3 regions of the Fundidesulfovibrio soli genome follow, and region 2 is predicted to be linked to each of the others. Evidence: predicted binding sites of a transcription regulator. Region 2 holds the regulator's gene; each other region holds the start of a gene.
What was found. The regulator sigma-54, encoded in region 2, starts transcription at its own class of promoters, with help from an activator protein. The targets are predictions, from matches to a motif close to CTGGCACGGNNNNTGCTT.
Positions count from the first base shown of each region.

Region 1: a site for sigma-54 is predicted at 1,460-1,477, ahead of MLE18_RS12020 (anion permease). Genes of this name have one in related genera too.
Region 3: a site for sigma-54 is predicted at 3,802-3,819, ahead of MLE18_RS10070 (periplasmic heavy metal sensor). Genes of this name have one in related genera too.

Region 1 covers NZ_JAKZKW010000013.1:62,227-67,905, forward strand. Annotated here, with positions in the region: gene MLE18_RS12015 (sigma 54-interacting transcriptional regulator) at 1-1,351, opposite strand, end outside; gene MLE18_RS12020 (anion permease) at 1,560-2,993, shown strand; gene mdh (malate dehydrogenase) at 3,025-3,957, shown strand; gene ttdA (L(+)-tartrate dehydratase subunit alpha) at 4,014-4,910, shown strand; gene ttdB (L(+)-tartrate dehydratase subunit beta) at 4,907-5,512, shown strand.
Region 2 covers NZ_JAKZKW010000001.1:321,462-327,140, forward strand. Annotated here, with positions in the region: gene hpf (ribosome hibernation-promoting factor, HPF/YfiA family) at 1-451, opposite strand, end outside; gene rpoN (RNA polymerase factor sigma-54) at 490-1,935, opposite strand; gene MLE18_RS01575 (KdsC family phosphatase) at 2,051-2,593, opposite strand; gene MLE18_RS01580 (CTP synthase) at 2,593-4,227, opposite strand; gene MLE18_RS01585 (phosphoribosylformylglycinamidine synthase subunit PurQ) at 4,366-5,178, shown strand; gene tadA (tRNA adenosine(34) deaminase TadA) at 5,239-5,679, shown strand, end outside.
Region 3 covers NZ_JAKZKW010000009.1:93,494-99,172, reverse strand. Annotated here, with positions in the region: gene uppS (polyprenyl diphosphate synthase) at 1-606, opposite strand, end outside; gene frr (ribosome recycling factor) at 606-1,160, opposite strand; gene pyrH (UMP kinase) at 1,171-1,884, opposite strand; gene tsf (translation elongation factor Ts) at 2,133-2,741, opposite strand; gene rpsB (30S ribosomal protein S2) at 2,744-3,520, opposite strand; gene MLE18_RS10070 (periplasmic heavy metal sensor) at 3,861-4,514, shown strand; gene MLE18_RS10065 (ribonuclease J) at 4,669-5,679, opposite strand, start outside.

The DNA.
Region 1 (5,679 bases), on a different contig from region 2:
CCTGGTCGCTGCCCAGGCGCATGACCTTTTTCTCCTGCAGCACGCGCAGGAGCCTGCCCTGGGTGGGCAGGTCCATCTCCGCGATCTCGTCCAGGAAGATGGTGCCCCCGTGGGCCAGCTCGAAGAGGCCGGGCTTGCCCTTCTGGCTGGCCCCGGTGAAAGCCCCGGGCACGTAGCCGAACAGCTCGCTCTCCAGCAGCTGGCCGGGCAGGGCAGCGCAGTTCACGGCCACGAAGGGGCCGCCCCGCCTGGCGCTGGCATTGTGGATGCCCTGGGCGAAAAGCTCCTTGCCGGTGCCGGTTTCGCCGTGGATGAGCACCGTGGCCGAAGTTCGGGCATAATCCGCGCCCATGGCCAGGGCCTGGCGCAAGGCCGGGCTCTCGCCCCGGATGTCCTGGAAGCGCGAGGCCGCCACGTGGCCCGAGGCCAGGATGCGCTTGCGCACCGTGGCCTCCATCTTCTGGATCTGGCGCACGTCGTGGAAGGTGGCCACCGCGCCCACGGTCTCCCCGCGCACGTTGATGGCGGTGCGCGCGCACATGATCTCCTGGTCGAACACCCGCTCCACCTGGCCGGCCTGGCCCTGGCCCGTCTCCAGCAGGCGCTCGAGCCCGGAGCGGGCCCAGACCTCGCCCACCGGGCGGCCCACGGCGTCGGCCTCGGTCATGCGCAGGAGCCTGCCCGCCACGGGGTTGAGCACCGTGACCACCCCGCGCCGGTCCACTGCCAGGATGCCGTTGTCCGTTGAGGTGAGCACCGCGCGCATGAGCTGGCTCTTGGCCTTCTCCACCCTGCGGCCGTGGGCGATGCGCTTGGCCTCCCGGGCGGCGGCCAATATGCTCTGCGCCCCGCTCTCCACGGGCTGGCAGGGCACGCCGAGACGCGAGGCGATGAGCGCCGTGATGTAGCCCCCCACCACGATCCCGGCTCCGTCCTCCCTGGCGCGCATCAGCGCCGGGGCGATGCCCTCCTGGGAATCCCATCCGTAGACGGACACCTCCACGCCGAGCATGGCCCCCATCTCCCGCGCGCCGTCGGACATGGGCGGGAAGGCCACAACCGCGATTCGCTCCGCGCGGGCCCTGGCCTTGTGCAGGGCGGTGAGCAGGTCCATGCTGGAGGTGGAGATGTCCACCACGGAGAGGTCCGGCAGGGCCTGCTGGATGCACCGGGCCGTGGCCCCACGGGAGATGACCACCTCCACCCCGGCTGCGGCCAGCTTCGCGGCGGTCTCGGCCGCGCCGTCCATGAGCCCCTCGGCCAGGCGGATGTCGTCGTGGACCCCGGCGAAGACCTGCCTGGCGGTTTCGAGCATGCCCCCGTGCAAGGCGATGAAGGCGATGGTGTCCATGAAGATTCCCCCTGCGACATGGCGCGACGGATTGAAACAGATTGAGACATAGCTGTTTCATTCCTGCGACGCAAGCGCGCAACATCCACGCATAATTGGTTTTATTATTTGGAACGGAACCTGCTTTCAAAACGGGTGTCTTGGTTCGTCGAACCGGTCCCCGCCTGCGCCGGAGTGCGCTACGGGGCCAAACGCAAAGGAGCAGCGCATGAAACTCGACTGGAAGGCCGTCCTGCCGCTGGCCATAGGAGTGATCCTGTGGTTCGTCCCCACTCCCCAGGGCCTGCAGCCCTACGCATGGCAGTATTTCGCCCTGTTCGTGGCCGTCATCGCGGCGCTGGTCATCGAGCCCATCCCGGCGGCCGCAGCCGGGCTCATGGGCGTGACCCTGGCCGCGGCGCTCAACCTGGTGCCCGCCACGGCCGACAAGGCCCCCACCACGGCCGACGCCGTGCGCTGGGCCCTCTCGGGCTTCTCCAACGGCACGGTCTGGCTCATCTTCGTGGCCTTCATGTTCGCCATGGGCTACGAAAAAACCGGCCTGGGCAAACGCATCGCACTGCTGCTCATCAAGACCCTGGGCAAGAGCACCCTGGGCCTGGGCTATGCGGTCGCCCTGGCCGACCTGGCCCTGGCCCCCTTCACGCCCTCCAACACCGCGCGCAGCGGCGGCGTGATCTTCCCCATCATCAAGAACATCCCGCCGCTCTACGGCTCCACGCCCGAGAGCGGAGCCCGGAAGATCGGCGGCTACCTGATGTGGACGGCCCTGGCCACCACCTGCATCACCAGCACCATGTTCCTCACGGCCCTGGCGCCCAACCTGCTGGCCCTTTCGCTGCTGGAGAAGACCACCAAGCTGACCATCGGCTGGACCGAGTGGTTCGTGCACCTGGCCCCCGCCTGCATCCTGCTCTTCCTGGCCACGCCCTTCCTGGTCTACGTGATCTATCCGCCCGAGATCAAACGCAGCGAGGACGCCCCCAAGTGGGCCGGCGAGGAGCTGGCCAAGATGGGCTCCATCACCGCCAAGGAGCTGACCATGGCCGGCCTGGCCGTGTTCGCCCTGCTGCTGTGGATATTCGGCGGCAAGCTCTTCGACGCCACCATCGTGGCCCTGATGGCCCTTTCGCTGATGATCCTGACCAAGGTGGTCACCTGGGACGACATCACCAGCCACAAGACCGCCTGGAACGTGCTCTGCTGGTTCGGCACCCTGGTGGCCCTGGCCGACGGCCTGGGCAAGGTGGGCTTCCTGAAGTGGTTCGCGGCCCTGGCCGCGGGGGCCATGTCCGGCTTCTCGGTCAACGCCCTGATGGTGGCCCTGGTGCTGCTGTTCTTCTTCATCCACTACATGTTCGCCAGCCTCACGGCGCACACCACGGCGCTCCTGCCCGTGATCCTGGCCACGGCCATGGGCATCCCCGGCATCCCCATGAAGACCTTCTCCATCCTGATCTGCGCCACGCTCGGCCTCATGGGCATTCTCACGCCCTACGCCACCGGCCCGAGCCCCGTGTATTACGGATGCGGCTACATAACCCGCAAGGAGTTCTGGACCCTCGGCTTCGTCTTCGGCGTCATCTTCATCGCGGCGCTGGTGGGCATCGACTTCCCCTACATGCTCATGCTCAAGCCCTAGGCCCGCGCAAAAACCAACAGAGGCCATACACATGAACGGAAAGATCACCGTGTTCGGAGCGGGCAACGTGGGCGGAGCCGTGACCCGCAGGCTCATCGAGCGCAAGCTCTGCAAGAAGGTCGTGCTGGTGGACCGCAGCCCCGGCAAGGCCCAGGGCATCGCCCTGGACATCCTGGAGGCCAGCCCCGTGGACCTCCTGGAGCCGGTCTGCGTCTCCGGGGAGGACCTGGAGCAGACCAGGAACTCCGACATCGTGGTCATCACGGCCGGGGCCACCCGCAAGGAGGGCATGACCCGCGACGACCTGCTCAAGATCAACGCGGAGATCGTGCGCGAGTGCGTGACCAAGGCGGCCATGTACAGCCCCTACGCCTTCTACATCATCGTGAGCAACCCGCTCAACGTGATGTGCCACGTGGCCATGCAGGCCGGGCAGATACCCCGCACGCGCATCACCGGCATGGCCGGAATCCTGGACGCCAGCCGCTTCCAGTACTTCATCTCCAAGGAGCTGAACGTCTCGGTGGAGAACGTGCAGGCCATGGTGCTGGGCGAGCACGGGGAGGACATGGTGCCCGTGCCCCGCTACTCCACCGTGGCCGGCATCCCCCTGCCGGAGCTGATGCCCGCGGAGAAGCTGGAGGAGCTGGTGGCCAGGACCCGCGACGGCGGGGCCGAGATCATCCGGCTGATGCACACCAGCGCCTTCTACGCCCCGGCCTCGGCCGTGACGCAGATGGTGGCCGCCGTGGTCATGGACAAGAAAAAGATCCTGCCCTGCACGGCCTACCTCACCGGGGAGTACGGCATCTCCGGAGCCTTCGTGGGCGTGCCCGTGAAGCTCGGGGCCAACGGCGTGGAGGAGATCAGGGAGATCGAGCTCACCGGCGACGAGCGCGCGGCCCTGGCCCGTAGCGCGGAGAAGATCAAGGCCCAGCTGGCCGCCATCGGCCTCACCTGCTGAGCCTTCGGCATTGAACGCGCCGGTGACGGCGTACAGACGACACAAGGAGCTTGCGAATGGACAAGCAAGAGGCCAGACGGTCCCTGACGGAGATCATGGCCAAGTTCACGGGATACGTGGGCAAGCGCCTGCCCCAGGACGTGCTGGACAAGCTGGCGCAACTGCGCGAAGGCGAGGACAGCCCCCTGGCGCGCGTGGTCTACGACTCCATGTTCGAGAACCAGGAGGCCGCCGACAAGCTCGACCGCCCCTGCTGCCAGGATACCGGCGTCATCGAATACTTCGTGACGGCCGGAGCGGACTTCCCCCTGCTGGGCGAGCTGCGCGGGATCCTGGGCGAGGCGGTGCGCCAGGCCACCAAGGACGCCCCCCTGCGCCACAACGCTGTTGAGACCTTCGTGGAGAAGAACACCGGCGACAACACCGGCACCCGCGTGCCCTGGATCGAGTGGGACATCGTCCCGGGCGATTCGGTCACCATCGAGGTGTACATGGCGGGCGGCGGCTGCAGCCTACCGGGCGCGGCCAAGGTGCTCATGCCCTCGGCCGGCTACGAGGGCGTCGTGCAGTTCGTGTTCGACGTGATCACCTCCTACGGGGTCAACGCCTGCCCGCCCCTGCTGGTGGGCGTGGGCGTCTCCACCTCGGTGGAGACTGCGGCCATGCTCTCCAAGAAGGCCATCCTGCGGCCCATCGGCACCCGCAACCCCAACCCCCAGGCGGCCGAGATGGAGCAGCTGCTGGAGAAGGGCCTCAACGACGTGGGCCTCGGCCCCCAGGGCCTCTCCGGCAAGTCCTCGGTGCTGGGGGTGCACATCGAGAACTCGGCCAGGCACCCCTCCACCATCGGCGTGGGCGTGTCCGTGGGCTGCTGGGCCCACCGGCGGGGCACCATCCGCATCGCCCCGGACCTGTCCTACGAAATCCTCTCGCACAAGGAGGCCGTGCTGTGAAAAAGATCCTCAACACGCCCATCTCCAGCGAGGACATCGCCTCGCTGCGTGTGGGCGACGTGGTCTTCCTGAACGGCCACATAGTCACCTGCCGCGACGTGGGCCACCGCCGCCTCATCGAGCTGGGCCGGGAGCTGCCCGTGGACCTCAAGGGCCTGGCCATCTTCCACGCCGGTCCCATCGTGGTGAAGGACGGCGACGGCTGGAAGATGATCTCCATCGGCCCCACCACCAGCATGCGCATGGAGCGCTTCGAGGATGAATTCATCGAGCGCACCGGGGTCAAGCTCATCGTGGGCAAGGGCGGCATGGGCCCCAAGACCGCCGAGGCCTGCAAAAAGCACAAGGCCCTGCACGCCGTGTTCCCCGGCGGCTGCGCCGTGCTGGCCGCCACCGAGGTGGAGGAGATCGAGCGCGTGGAATGGGAGGACCTGGGTATGCCCGAGGCGCTCTGGGTCTGCCGCGTGAAGGAGTTCGGCCCCCTGATCATCTCCATCGACACCGAAGGCAACAACCTCTTCGAGGAGAACAAGGCCCGCTATAACGAGAGCAAGGGCCCCATCATCGAGGAGATCAACCGCCAGGTCCGCTTCATCAAATAGCCTTGCCCGACGCCCCCTGCGCGGCCGCCATGTGCGGCCGCGCCGGGGATGCGCCATCCCCCGCCCTTCGCATATCCGCCCGAAAAAACTTCGGTCTTCGCGCTACGCCTGCTTGCCTATCGATTCCCCTTGGATCATAGATAAGGCAGATAACACGCACTACCGGA
Region 2 (5,679 bases):
ACACCAGGAACTCGAACTTCATGGCGGTGACCTGCTCGGCGGCCTCGTCAACGCTCATGGGCTTGGGGTTGTACTTATCGGACTCCTCGATGGCGTTGACCTTGCCCGCTTCGTCGAAGCTGACCACGCCCATGGTCACGGGGGCCTCGGGCTGCTTGCGGCGGTCCTTCATCTTCTCGCGCATCTTGCGGATCTGCGCTTCGAGCTTGTCGGTGATGAGGTCCACGGTGGAGTACATGTCGTCGGAGCGCTCATGGGCGGAGATGTGCATGACGTCGGCGTCCAGCAACACGTCGATGATCTGGCGGGTCTTCTCGACCATCAGGGTGACGACCATCTCGGCGTTGTCGGCGTTGCTCATGTATTTGGAAAGCTTCTCGAAACGCTTGCTGGCGTATTCGCGCAGGCCGGGAGAAGGTTCAAAATTCTTGAAGTGGAATGCGATGTTCATAGAGCCTCCAAGGTCTTACCGCATGGGGATGCGGGGTTTTAGAGAATTTCCTTGCGTTTGGACGACGATTCGATCCCCATGGCCATTCTGTACTTTGCCACAGTACGGCGTGCGATGTTGACTTGCAACTTCTGTTTGAGAATCTCGGCGATCTGCTCGTCGCTGATGGTCTTCTTGGAGTCCTCGGTGGCGATGAGCTGCTTGATGAGCGCCTTGACCGACTCGGAGCCGACGGAGGTGCCGTCGTCGAGTTCCAGTGAGGAGTTGAAGAAGAATTTGAGTTCGTAGATCCCGTGCGGAGTGGCTACGTACTTGCTCGTGGTGATGCGGCTCACGGTGGACTCGTGCATGCCGATGTCGTCGGCCACGTCCTTGAGGATCAAGGGTTTGAGCTTGGTCACGCCGTGCTCGAAAAAGCCTCTCTGAAATTTAACGATACTCTCCAGCACCTTGAACAGGGTCCGCTGGCGTTGATAGAGGCTCTTCATCAGCCACTGGGCGGAGCGCATCTTGTCCTGGAGGTAGTCCTTGTCGGAGCCCGAGGCGCCGCTGCCGCGGCTCATGTCCTCCATGTAGTAGGGAGACAGTTGGAGCTTGGGCAACCCATCTTCGTTGAGCACGATGATGAAGTCGTCCCCGTACTTGTACACGAAGGCGTCCGGGTTCACGTACACCGGCTCGGAAGAGCTGAAGTGCGAGCCGGGCATTGGGTCCAGCGATTGAATGATATCGAGGTATTGCCTGATATCCTCCAGGCTCAGCTTGAACTTCTTGGCCAGGGGCTTGTAGCGCTTCTTCTCCAGGTCTTCGAGGTGGTCGCTCACGATCTCGAGCAGGATGGGGTCCGTGTAGCCATAGACCTCCAGCTGCACCAGCAGGCACTCCTGCGGGGTGCGGGCAGCAACGCCCACGGGGTCGAAGCGCTGCAGCTTGTGGAGCACGGATTCCACCAGGGGCTCGTCCGCGCCGGTCTCCTGGGCGATCTCCTCAAGGGAGGAGCGGAAATAGCCCATATGATCCAGATTGCCGACGATGGCGTCGGCCACGGCCCGCTCCTGCTGGGTGAATTCGGAAAGATTGATCTGCCAGGAGAGGTGCCCCTCAAGGGAGGTCTTGGAGGTCAGCCTGGCCTCGAAGGAGAAGCCCTCTTCCGGGGCCTCGTACTCGCGCACCGTGGCCTGGCGGGAGGTGGAGGCGAAGTCGCCGATGTAGTCGTCCCACTCGGCGGTCTTGAGCAGCTCGCGCTGCATGGCGCCTTCATCGGTGGTGGCGTCGGGGGAATGGGAATCCTCGGCTATGGTCGGGGCGGGACGCTCATCCTCGACAAGCACCTCTTCCAGCAGCGGGTTCTCGAGCAGCTCCTGCTGCACGGTCTCCATCAGTTCCAGTCGGGACAACTGCAACAGCTTGATAGCCTGCTGCAGCTGGGGGGTCATCACCAGCTGCTGAGAGAGTTTGAGTTGCTGTCTGAGCTCCAGGGCCATCGGCCGGGTTTCCTCCTCGGTACGGAATATGACGGCTAGCAAGAAAAATGCCGAATATCCGCCGCGAAGGCTGCTTATGCACTAATTCCTGGCTTCACGCAAGATGTCCTGGGGATCAATCCTCCTGCGGGGTCAGGTTCGCGCCCCTGGCGGTCAGCAGCAGGCGCACCGCCTCGCGCACCGCGCCGCCCCCGCCGGGCCTGCGCGATATCCAGGCCGCCCGGCGCAGGGCCTCGGGCTGGGCATCGGCCGGAGCCATGGGCAGGCCCACCTTGGCCATGACCGGCAGGTCCAGCAGGTCGTCGCCCATGTAGGCCACATGGCGGAACTCAAGTCCTCGGACGCGCAGCATATCCTCCAGGATGGGGAGCTTGCGCCTGTGGCCGCCGTTGAATTCGGCCACTCCGAGCTCCTTGAGGCGGCGGCGGGCCTGGGCGTTGTCCAGGCCGCTGATCACAGCAACTTCAACGCCCGCATGCTGCAAGAGCTTGATGCCCAGGCCGTCGAGCACGCTGAAGCGCTTCAGCACGAGGCCGTCCGCGTCGTAGAGCACCCCGTTGTCGGTGAGCACCCCGTCCACATCCAGGACCAGGATGCGCGCGTCCCTGGCAAGGCGGAGCGCCCGGCTCGTCAAGCCGGGCCGGGCGCGCCTCCTCATCAAGCTTTGCGGCGGGCCTTGGCCGCGCGGATGAATTCCCTGAAGAGCGGATGCGGCTTCATGGGGCTGGAGTGGAACTCGGGATGGAACTGGCAGCCCAGGAACCACGGATGCTCGGGCAGCTCCACCATTTCCACCAGGGATTCGTCGGGCGACAGGCCGGAGAAGACCATGCCCTTCTCCTCCATGCGCGCGTAGTAGGCCTTGTTGAACTCGTAGCGGTGGCGGTGGCGCTCCTCGATCTGGGGCTTGCCGTAGGCCTCCATGGCCTTGGTCTCGGGCTTGACCACGCAGGGGTAGGCCCCCAGGCGCATGGTGCCGCCCATCTCGGAGTCGGCGTCGCGGCGCTCCAGCTTCTTGGTGCGGAAGTCGTACCACTCGCGCATCAGGTAGATGATGGGGTCGGGGTTCAAGCGGTTGAACTCCTCGGAGTTGGCCTCCGTGAGCCCCAGGACGTTGCGCGCGAACTCGATGCAGGCCAGCTGCATGCCAAGGCAGATGCCGAAGAAGGGCACCTTGTTCTCGCGGGCGTAGCGGATGGCGATGATCTTGCCCTCCACCCCGCGCGATCCGAAGCCGCCGGGCACGAGCACAGCGTCCAGCTCGCCCAGGCGCTCCACCACGTTCTCCTGGGTGATCTCCTCTGAGTTCACGTAGACCAGGTTGGCGCGGCAGTTGTTGGCCACACCGCCGTGGATCAGGGCCTCGTGCAGGCTCTTGTAGGCCTCCTTGAGGTCCACATACTTGCCCACGATGCCGATGGACACCTCGCCCTTGGGGTTGGCCAGGGCGTGGGTCAGCTCCTCCCAGGGGCGCAGCTCGGCGTTCTTGGCGGGCAGGCGCAGCAGGATGGCGATCTTCTGGTCCACGCCTTCGGCGTAGAGCTTCAGGGGCACTTCGTAGATGTTCTTCACGTCCACGGCGGTGAACACGGCGTCGGCGTCCACGTTGCAGAACTGGGCGATCTTGGACTTCAGCGAGGAGTCCAGCTCGATCTCGGAGCGGCAGATGATGATGTCGGGTTGGATGCCGATGGAGCGCAGCTCCTTGACGCTGTGCTGGGTGGGCTTGGTCTTGAGCTCGCCCGCCACGCGCAGGTAGGGGATGAGCGTCAGGTGGATGTAGAGCACGTTGTCCTTGCCCAGGTCGGAGCGCAGCTGGCGGATGGCCTCCAGGAAGGGCTGGCCCTCGATGTCGCCCACGGTGCCGCCGATCTCGATGATGGCCACGTCCTCGTCGCGGGCCACGCCAAGGATGGAGCGCTTGATCTCGTCGGTGATGTGCGGGATCACCTGCACGGTGCCGCCCAGGTAGTCGCCGCGGCGCTCCTTCTGGATGACGGTGTTGTAGACGCGCCCGGAGGTGAAGTTGTTGTTCTGGCTCATGGGCACGCCGAGGTAGCGCTCGTAGTGGCCCAGGTCGAGGTCGGTCTCGGCGCCGTCGTCGGTGACGTACACCTCGCCGTGCTGGAACGGGTTCATGGTGCCAGGGTCCACGTTGATGTAAGGATCGAGCTTCTGGATGGTCACCTTCAGGCCGCGCGCCTGCAACAGCGCGCCGATGGAGGCGGCGCACAACCCTTTGCCGAGGGAGGACAACACGCCCCCGGTGACGAAAATAAACTTGGTTTTCATGAAGCCCGGCCTCCTTGCCGATAGCAAAAGTGTATAAAGCCCCCTCCCGGTTGACGCTTCGCTCGGGGGCACGTAATGTCTCCGAACACGTCTAAGCGACCGGTCCGATTTTTTCAAGAAACCCCTGGAGCGACTTTCATGGCCCGAGTCAGAACCCTGGTCATCACCGGATACGGCACCAACTGCGAGGCGGAGTCCGCCCACGCGGCCAATTTGTCGGGGTCCGACCAGACCGACATCGTCTATTTTTCCGACATCACGGCCGGGCGGGTGAGCCTGCCCGGCTACAACTTTCTTATCTTTCCCGGCGGATTTCTCGACGGCGACGACCTCGGCGCCGGCCAGGCCGGGGCCATCCGCTGGAAATACGCGAAAACCGCCGCGGGCGAGGCCCTGCTTGGGCAGCTGCGCACCTTCTTCGAGGACGGCGGCCTTATCCTGGGCATCTGCAACGGCTTCCAGCTGCTGGTAAAGCTCGGGCTGCTGCCCGCCCTGGACGGCAAGTACTTCGAGCGCCAGGTCACCCTGTCCAATAACGACTCCGGCCGCTTCGAGGACCGCTGGGTCACCGTGCGCGTCAACCAGGCCAGCCCCTGCGTGTTCACCAAGGGCCTGGAGCAGCTGGATCTTCCGGTGCGCCACGGCGAGGGCATGATCATCCCCGAGGACAACGCCACCTTCTCGCGCATCGTCACCGAGAACCTCATCGCCCTGCAATACGCCGATCCGGCCACGGGCAAGCCCACCATGGAATACCCAGCCAACCCCAACGGGTCGCCCATGGCCATCGCGGGCCTCACGGACCCCTCCGGGCGCATCCTGGGGCTCATGCCCCACCCCGAGGCCTTCAACCACCCCACCAACCATCCGGGTTGGATGCGCGGCGAAGCGCCGAGGCTCGGCATCTCCATCCTGGAGAACGCCGTGCGCCACATCAAGGAAAACGCCTGAACCAAGGCCGCAACGAATGCGGGCGCATCCCACCTGGGATGCGCCCGCTCTTCTAAAACGATGAATTTCCCCCGCACCCGCGCGCTGGACGCCAACACCCCCCCCACCGACTGGCGGTCCTGGCGGGCGGTGATGGCCCGCGCCCTGCGCCAGGCTTGGCTGGCGGGCAAGGCCGGGGAGGCCCCCGTCGGGGCGCTGGTGATCGAGACCGCCACGGGCCGGATTCTCTCGCAGGCCCGCAACGCCTCCATCGGCTTGAGCGACCCCACGGCCCACGCTGAAATATTGGCAATCAGACAGGCCGGCCAAGCCATCGGCAACTACCGCCTGGGCGGCTGCATCCTGGCCGTGACCCTGGAGCCCTGCCTGATGTGCGTGGGCGCGGTGATCCACGCCCGGCTGGACGGCGTGGTCTTCGGCGCGCGCGACCCCAAGGCCGGGGCCCTGGTCTCCAACCTGGACGGGGCCGCCCTGCCCTTCACGAACCACCGCCCGGCCGTG
Region 3 (5,679 bases), on a different contig from region 2:
GTAGTACTCCGCGTAGGCGCTCTGCCAGAGCAGGTAGTTGCTGATGCGCACCTCACCGCTGGTGCGGATCACCAGGTCGGGGTCGGGCTGGCCCACGGTGTACAGCTCGGCCGAGAAGCTCTCCTCGGTGACGCCCTTTGGCCCCACGCCGCGCTCCATGAGCCTGCGGCAGGCCCGCAGGATCTCCTCCCGGCCGGAGTAGTTCAGGGCCAGGTTGAGCGACATGGAGGCGCACTTCTCGGTCTTCTTGATGACGTGCTTGAGCACCTGGCGCATGGTGAACGGAAACTGGTCCATCGCGCCGAACACGCGCAGCCTGATGTCCTGCTCCACCAGGGAGGACAGCTCGTTGTTCAGGAAACGCACGATGAGGTCGAACAGGAAGTTGACCTCATCCTTGGGGCGCCCCCAGTTCTCGGTGGAGAACGTGTAGAGCGTCAGGTGCCCGATGCCAAGCTCCCGGCAGCGGGTCACCAGGGCCTTGGCGTTGCGGGTGCCCGCGTCGTGCCCCTCGCTTCGCGTCAGGCCCTTGCGTTCGGCCCAGCGTCCGTTGCCGTCCATGATGACGGCCAGGTGGCGCGGCAGCGCCGAAACCGGACCCGTCATCAGATCTCCATGATTTCCTTTTCCTTCTTGGCGAACTGCTGGTCCAGCTTGGCCACGAAGGAGTCGGTGATCTTCTGGATTTCGGCCTCACCCTTGCGCACGTCGTCCTCGGAGAGGGACTTGTCCTTGAGCTTCTTCTTCAGGGAGTCGTTGGCGTCGCGGCGGATGTTGCGCACGGCGACTTTGGCCTCCTCGGTGTACTTCTTGCCGACCTTCACCAGCTCCTTGCGGCGGTCCTCGGTGAGGGGAGGCATGCCGATGCGGATGACCTTGCCGTCGTTGACCGGGTTGAGGCCCAGGTCGGACTTCTGGATGGCTTTCTCGATCAGGCCGAAGGCGGCGCGGTCCCAGGGCTGGATGGTGATGGTGCGGCTGTCCGGCGTGGAGACGGAAGCCAACTGGTCGATGGGCGTGGGTGTGCCGTAGTAGTCCACCTTGATGCCGTCGAGCAGGGCCACGGAAGCCCTGCCGGTGCGCAGGTGGGAGAATTCCTTGTCCAGGGCCGCGGAGGCCTTTTCCATGCGGGTCTTGACGTCAGCGATCACGGCGTCCATGCGTCTCTCCTTATTCCACGATGGTGCCGGCCTTCTGGCCGGTGACTACCTTTTTCAGGTTGCCGGGCACGAACATGTTGAAGACAACGATGGGCATGCTGTTGTCCATGGCCAGGGTCACGGCGGTGGAGTCCATGACCTTGAGCTGCTTCTCCAGCACGTCCATGTAGGTGAGGCGGTCGAACATGACCGCGTCGGGGTTGGTCTTGGGGTCCTTGTCGTAGACGCCGTCCACCTTGGTGCCCTTGATGATGGCCTGGGTCTTGAGCTCCATGGCGCGCAGGGCGGCGGCGGTGTCGGTGGTGAAGTAGGGGTTGCCGGTTCCGGCGGCGCAGATGACCACGCGGCCCTTCTCCAGGTGATGGATGGCGCGGCGGCGGATGTAGGGCTCGCAGACCTCGCGCATGGTGATGGCGGAGAGCACCCGGGTGCAGAGGCCGAGCTTCTCCAGGGCGTCCTGCACGGCCACGGCGTTCATCACGGTGGCGAGCATGCCCATGTAGTCGGCGCTGGCGCGGTCCATGCCCGACGCGGAGGCGGACATGCCCCTGAAGATGTTGCCGCCGCCGATGACCATGGCCAGCTGCACGCCCATCTCCGCTGCCTCGACGATCTGGCCGCAGAAGGCGGAGACGGTCTCGGGGTCGATGCCGAAACCTTTATTCCCGGCCAGGGCCTCGCCGGAGAGCTTGAACAGAACGCGCTTGAAACGAAGGTTTTCCATATGAATTCATCCTGGGGAGGGCGCGATGGGCCGCCGGCCGCGGGCCTGGCCACGCGGCGCGGGTGCGCAGCGCCCACCCCGAATCCCGGCTGGCCGGGGCAGGGGGGTGCTACAAAAATGACGCGATCGACGCGAAGCTACGTAATGGTTTTCTTGAAGAAGCGCGAGGGGAAACTTTGCTGGACCAAAGCTCCCGCCCCGCACTTGAGATCAAAAAAAACGGGCCTTGCGGCCCGTTTCTTCGGCAGTTACTCGGCTGCGTCTTCGCCCAGCTGCATGCGGACGAAGCGGCCGATCTGGATGTTTTCGCCCAGGGTGGCCACCAGGTCGTTCAGCAAGGTCTGGATGGTGAGCTTGTCGTCCTTGATGAAGGGCTGCTCGAGCAGGCAGATTTCCTTGTAGTACTTCTTGATGCGGCCATCGACGATCTTCTCGACGATGTTGTCGGGCTTGCCCTCGGCCTTGGTCTGGGCGACGTAGATGTCCTTCTCCTTGGCCAGCACGTCGGCGGGCACCTGGTCGGACGAGACGCACAGGGGGTTGGCCGCGGCGATCTGCATGGCCACGTTCCTGGCGAACTCCTGGAACTTCTCGCCGCGGGCGACGAAGTCGGTCTCGCACTTGATTTCCACCAGCACGGCGATCTTGCCGTTGGAGTGGATGTAGGAGCCGATGACGCCTTCGGAGGTGGAGCGTCCGGCCTTCTTGGCGGCCTTGGACAGTCCCTTCTCGCGCAGCCAGGCGATGGCCTTCTCGGTATCGCAGTTGCAGGCTTCGAGGGCCCGCTTGCAGTCCATCATGCCCGCGCTGGTCCGGTCGCGCAGTTCCTTGACAACACTGGCGCTGATCTGAGCCATGATTATTTCTCCTCCTGTGCCCCGGCGGCTTCCTCGACGGTCGCGGCTTCGGGCTTCACGTCTTCTTTCTCGGCGGCGGCGCCCTCGTCCTTGGAGGCGGCCTGGCCTTCGAGGCAGGCGTCGGCCACGCAGGTGACGAAGAGCTTGATGGCCCGGATGGCGTCGTCGTTGCCGGGGATGATGTAGTCGATCAGGTCGGGGTCGCAGTTGGTGTCGACGACGGCCACGACGGGGATGCCCAGCTTGCGGCACTCCTGCACGGCGATTTCTTCACGCTTGGGGTCGATGATGAAGGCCGCGGCGGGCAGGCCGTCCATGTCCTTGATGCCGCCCAGGGTGGCGTTGAGCTTGGTCACCTCGCGGCCGTACATGGAAATTTCTTTCTTGTGGTAGCGCTTGTGGATGGAGCCGTCCTCGAAGGCGGTCTCCAGCTTCTTCAGGCGGTCGATGGAGCCGCGGATGGTCTGGAAGTTGGTGAGCATGCCGCCCATCCAGCGGTGGGTCACGAAGTACTGGCCGGAGCGCTCGGCTTCCTTGCGCACGGCCTCCTGGGCCTGGCGCTTGGTGCCGACGAAGATGATGCGTCCGCCCTTGACCACGGTCTCGACCAGGAAGTCGTGGGCCTTCTGGAACAGCTTCACGGTCTGCTGCAGGTCGATGATATGGATGCCGTTGCGCGCGCCGAAGATGAAGGGGCGCATTTTGGGGTTCCAACGGCGGGTCTGGTGTCCGAAGTGGACGCCGGTCTCGAGCAGCTGCTTCATGGTGACGTAAGCCATGAGTCCTCTCCTTTGGGTTTTTCCTCCACGCCGGGCCCCGCTGCCGGCCCGTAAGGGCACCCTTGGCGGCGATGACGGCGTGTGTGATGTTGGGAAGCGGGACTAGCTACTACGCAATGCGCGAGTTGGCAAGGGGGTAGCGGCCATAGGGTGCGATTTTCGGCGCCCGGCGCGCAGGGTGTGCAAGCCCTTGCACGGGCATGTGCAGGCATGTGCAAGGCTGTGCGCGCCTCGCAGGGCCGCAACGGGTTAAGATGCCTGTAGTTTCGAGGTGTTCCAGGTTGGCACGCCAAATGCTACCTGTCAGGTAGGCATTGAACCCCCAAAGGAGTACCGCAATATGTCCAAGACTTCCCGTTACCTTCAGGCCGTGGGCGGCATGTCCCTGGCTTTCCTGATCGGCCTGGGCGCCATGGCCGCCCAGGACGCCGCCACCGCCCCCAAGGCCGCCCCGCAGGCCCAGGCTCCGGCCGCTGCGTCCACGCCCTCCAAGCCCCAGACCTACGCCCCGGGCCTGCCTGGCTGGATGAAGCACCTGCCCGCCGACCAGCAGGAGACCGCCCGCAAGATCTGGCTCACCGAAGGCCGCACAGTCGTGGCCCACAAGGAGATGCTCAAGGCCAAGCGCCATGAGCTCAACGCGCTCCTGGCCATGCCGAACGCTGACGACAAGGCCGTGGCCGCCCTGGTCAAGGAGGTCGCCTCTCAGGAGGAGAAGCTGCTCGGGGCCGAGGTGGCCCTGCGCCGCAAGCTGGAGAAAGAAGGCATTCCCACCTGGGGCCGCATGGACGGTATGATGGACAACATGGGCGGCAAGGAAGGCTGCATGTCCGGCATGATGGACAAGATGGGCGGCAAGATGGACAAGATGGGCGGCCAAATGGGCGGCATGATGGGCGGCATGGACCATTCCTCGGGCCATGACGGGGGCCACGGCGGCGACAAGCCCAAGACCGGCGGCGCCCAGCCCGGCGGGCACGGCTCCCACAACTAACTGATAGCGGATTTTCCCTCCATCCCTCGCATTGGCGGGCCACGGCGCTGAGTCGTGGCCCGTCTTGCGTTGGGCTCCGCAGCGCCGTTCCGTGCTGCGGGAACTGAAGGGTGGGCAAGGCGGAGAGTGGCCGCGCCTCGCGGCGGCCCGTGCGCTAGAGCGAGATGACCACCGGCACCACCACGGGGTCGCGCTCCAGGACCTTGCGGAAGAAGCGCCGCAGGGAGGAGCGGATTCGCTCCTTGAGCTTGTCCGTGTTGCCGGGGGGCACACTGTCGATGGTGTCCAGGATGACGCACTTGGCGTCCTCCAGAACGTGGGAATACTGCTGCTCGAACACGAAGCCCTTGGAGATCAGGTTGGGGCCGATCATCACCTCGCCGGTCTTGTCGTCCAACACCAGCATCACCACCACCATGCCTTCGCCCGCCAGGAGCTGGCGCTCCTTGAGCACGCTCTGGCCCACGTCGCCCACGCCCTTGCCGTCCACGTAGACCTGCTCCACGAGGATGGGGTCCTCCAGGCGGATGCCGCCCTCCCCCAGGAAGGTGATGGGCTGGCCGTCCTCGATGATGATGGCCCGCTCCGGGGCCACGCCGTGCTCCAGGGCCAGGCGGCGGTGCTTGACCAGGTGGCGGTACTCGCCGTGCACGGGGATGAAGAACTTGGGGCGTACGGTGTCGAGCATGATGGCCAGCTCTTCCTGGTGGGCGTGCCCCGAGGCGTGGATGCCCTGGACGCGCTCGTAGAGCACCTCCGCGCCCTGGCGGTAGAGCTTGTCGATGAGCTTGTGGATGGCCCGGATGTTGCCGGGGATGAAGCGCGAGCTCATGAGCACCAGGTCGCCCGGGTGCACGCGCAGCTGGCGGTGCTCGCCGGTGGCCAGGCGCGAGAGCGCCGAGAGCGGTTCGCCCTGGGAGCCGGTGACCAAAAGCACGGATTTGTCCAGGGGCATGGCGGGCAGCTCGTCCATGTCGGCCCAGACCCCGGCGGGCATGCGCAGGTAGCCCAGGTCGCGGGCCAGCTCGATGTTGGTGGCCAGGCTCCTGCCGGAAACCGCCACGCGCTTGCCCGTGTCGTGGGCCAGGTCGAAGATCTCCTGCATGCGCTGGATGTGGCTGGAGAACAGCGTGACCACGATGCGCCCGGTGGCCTTGCGGAAAAT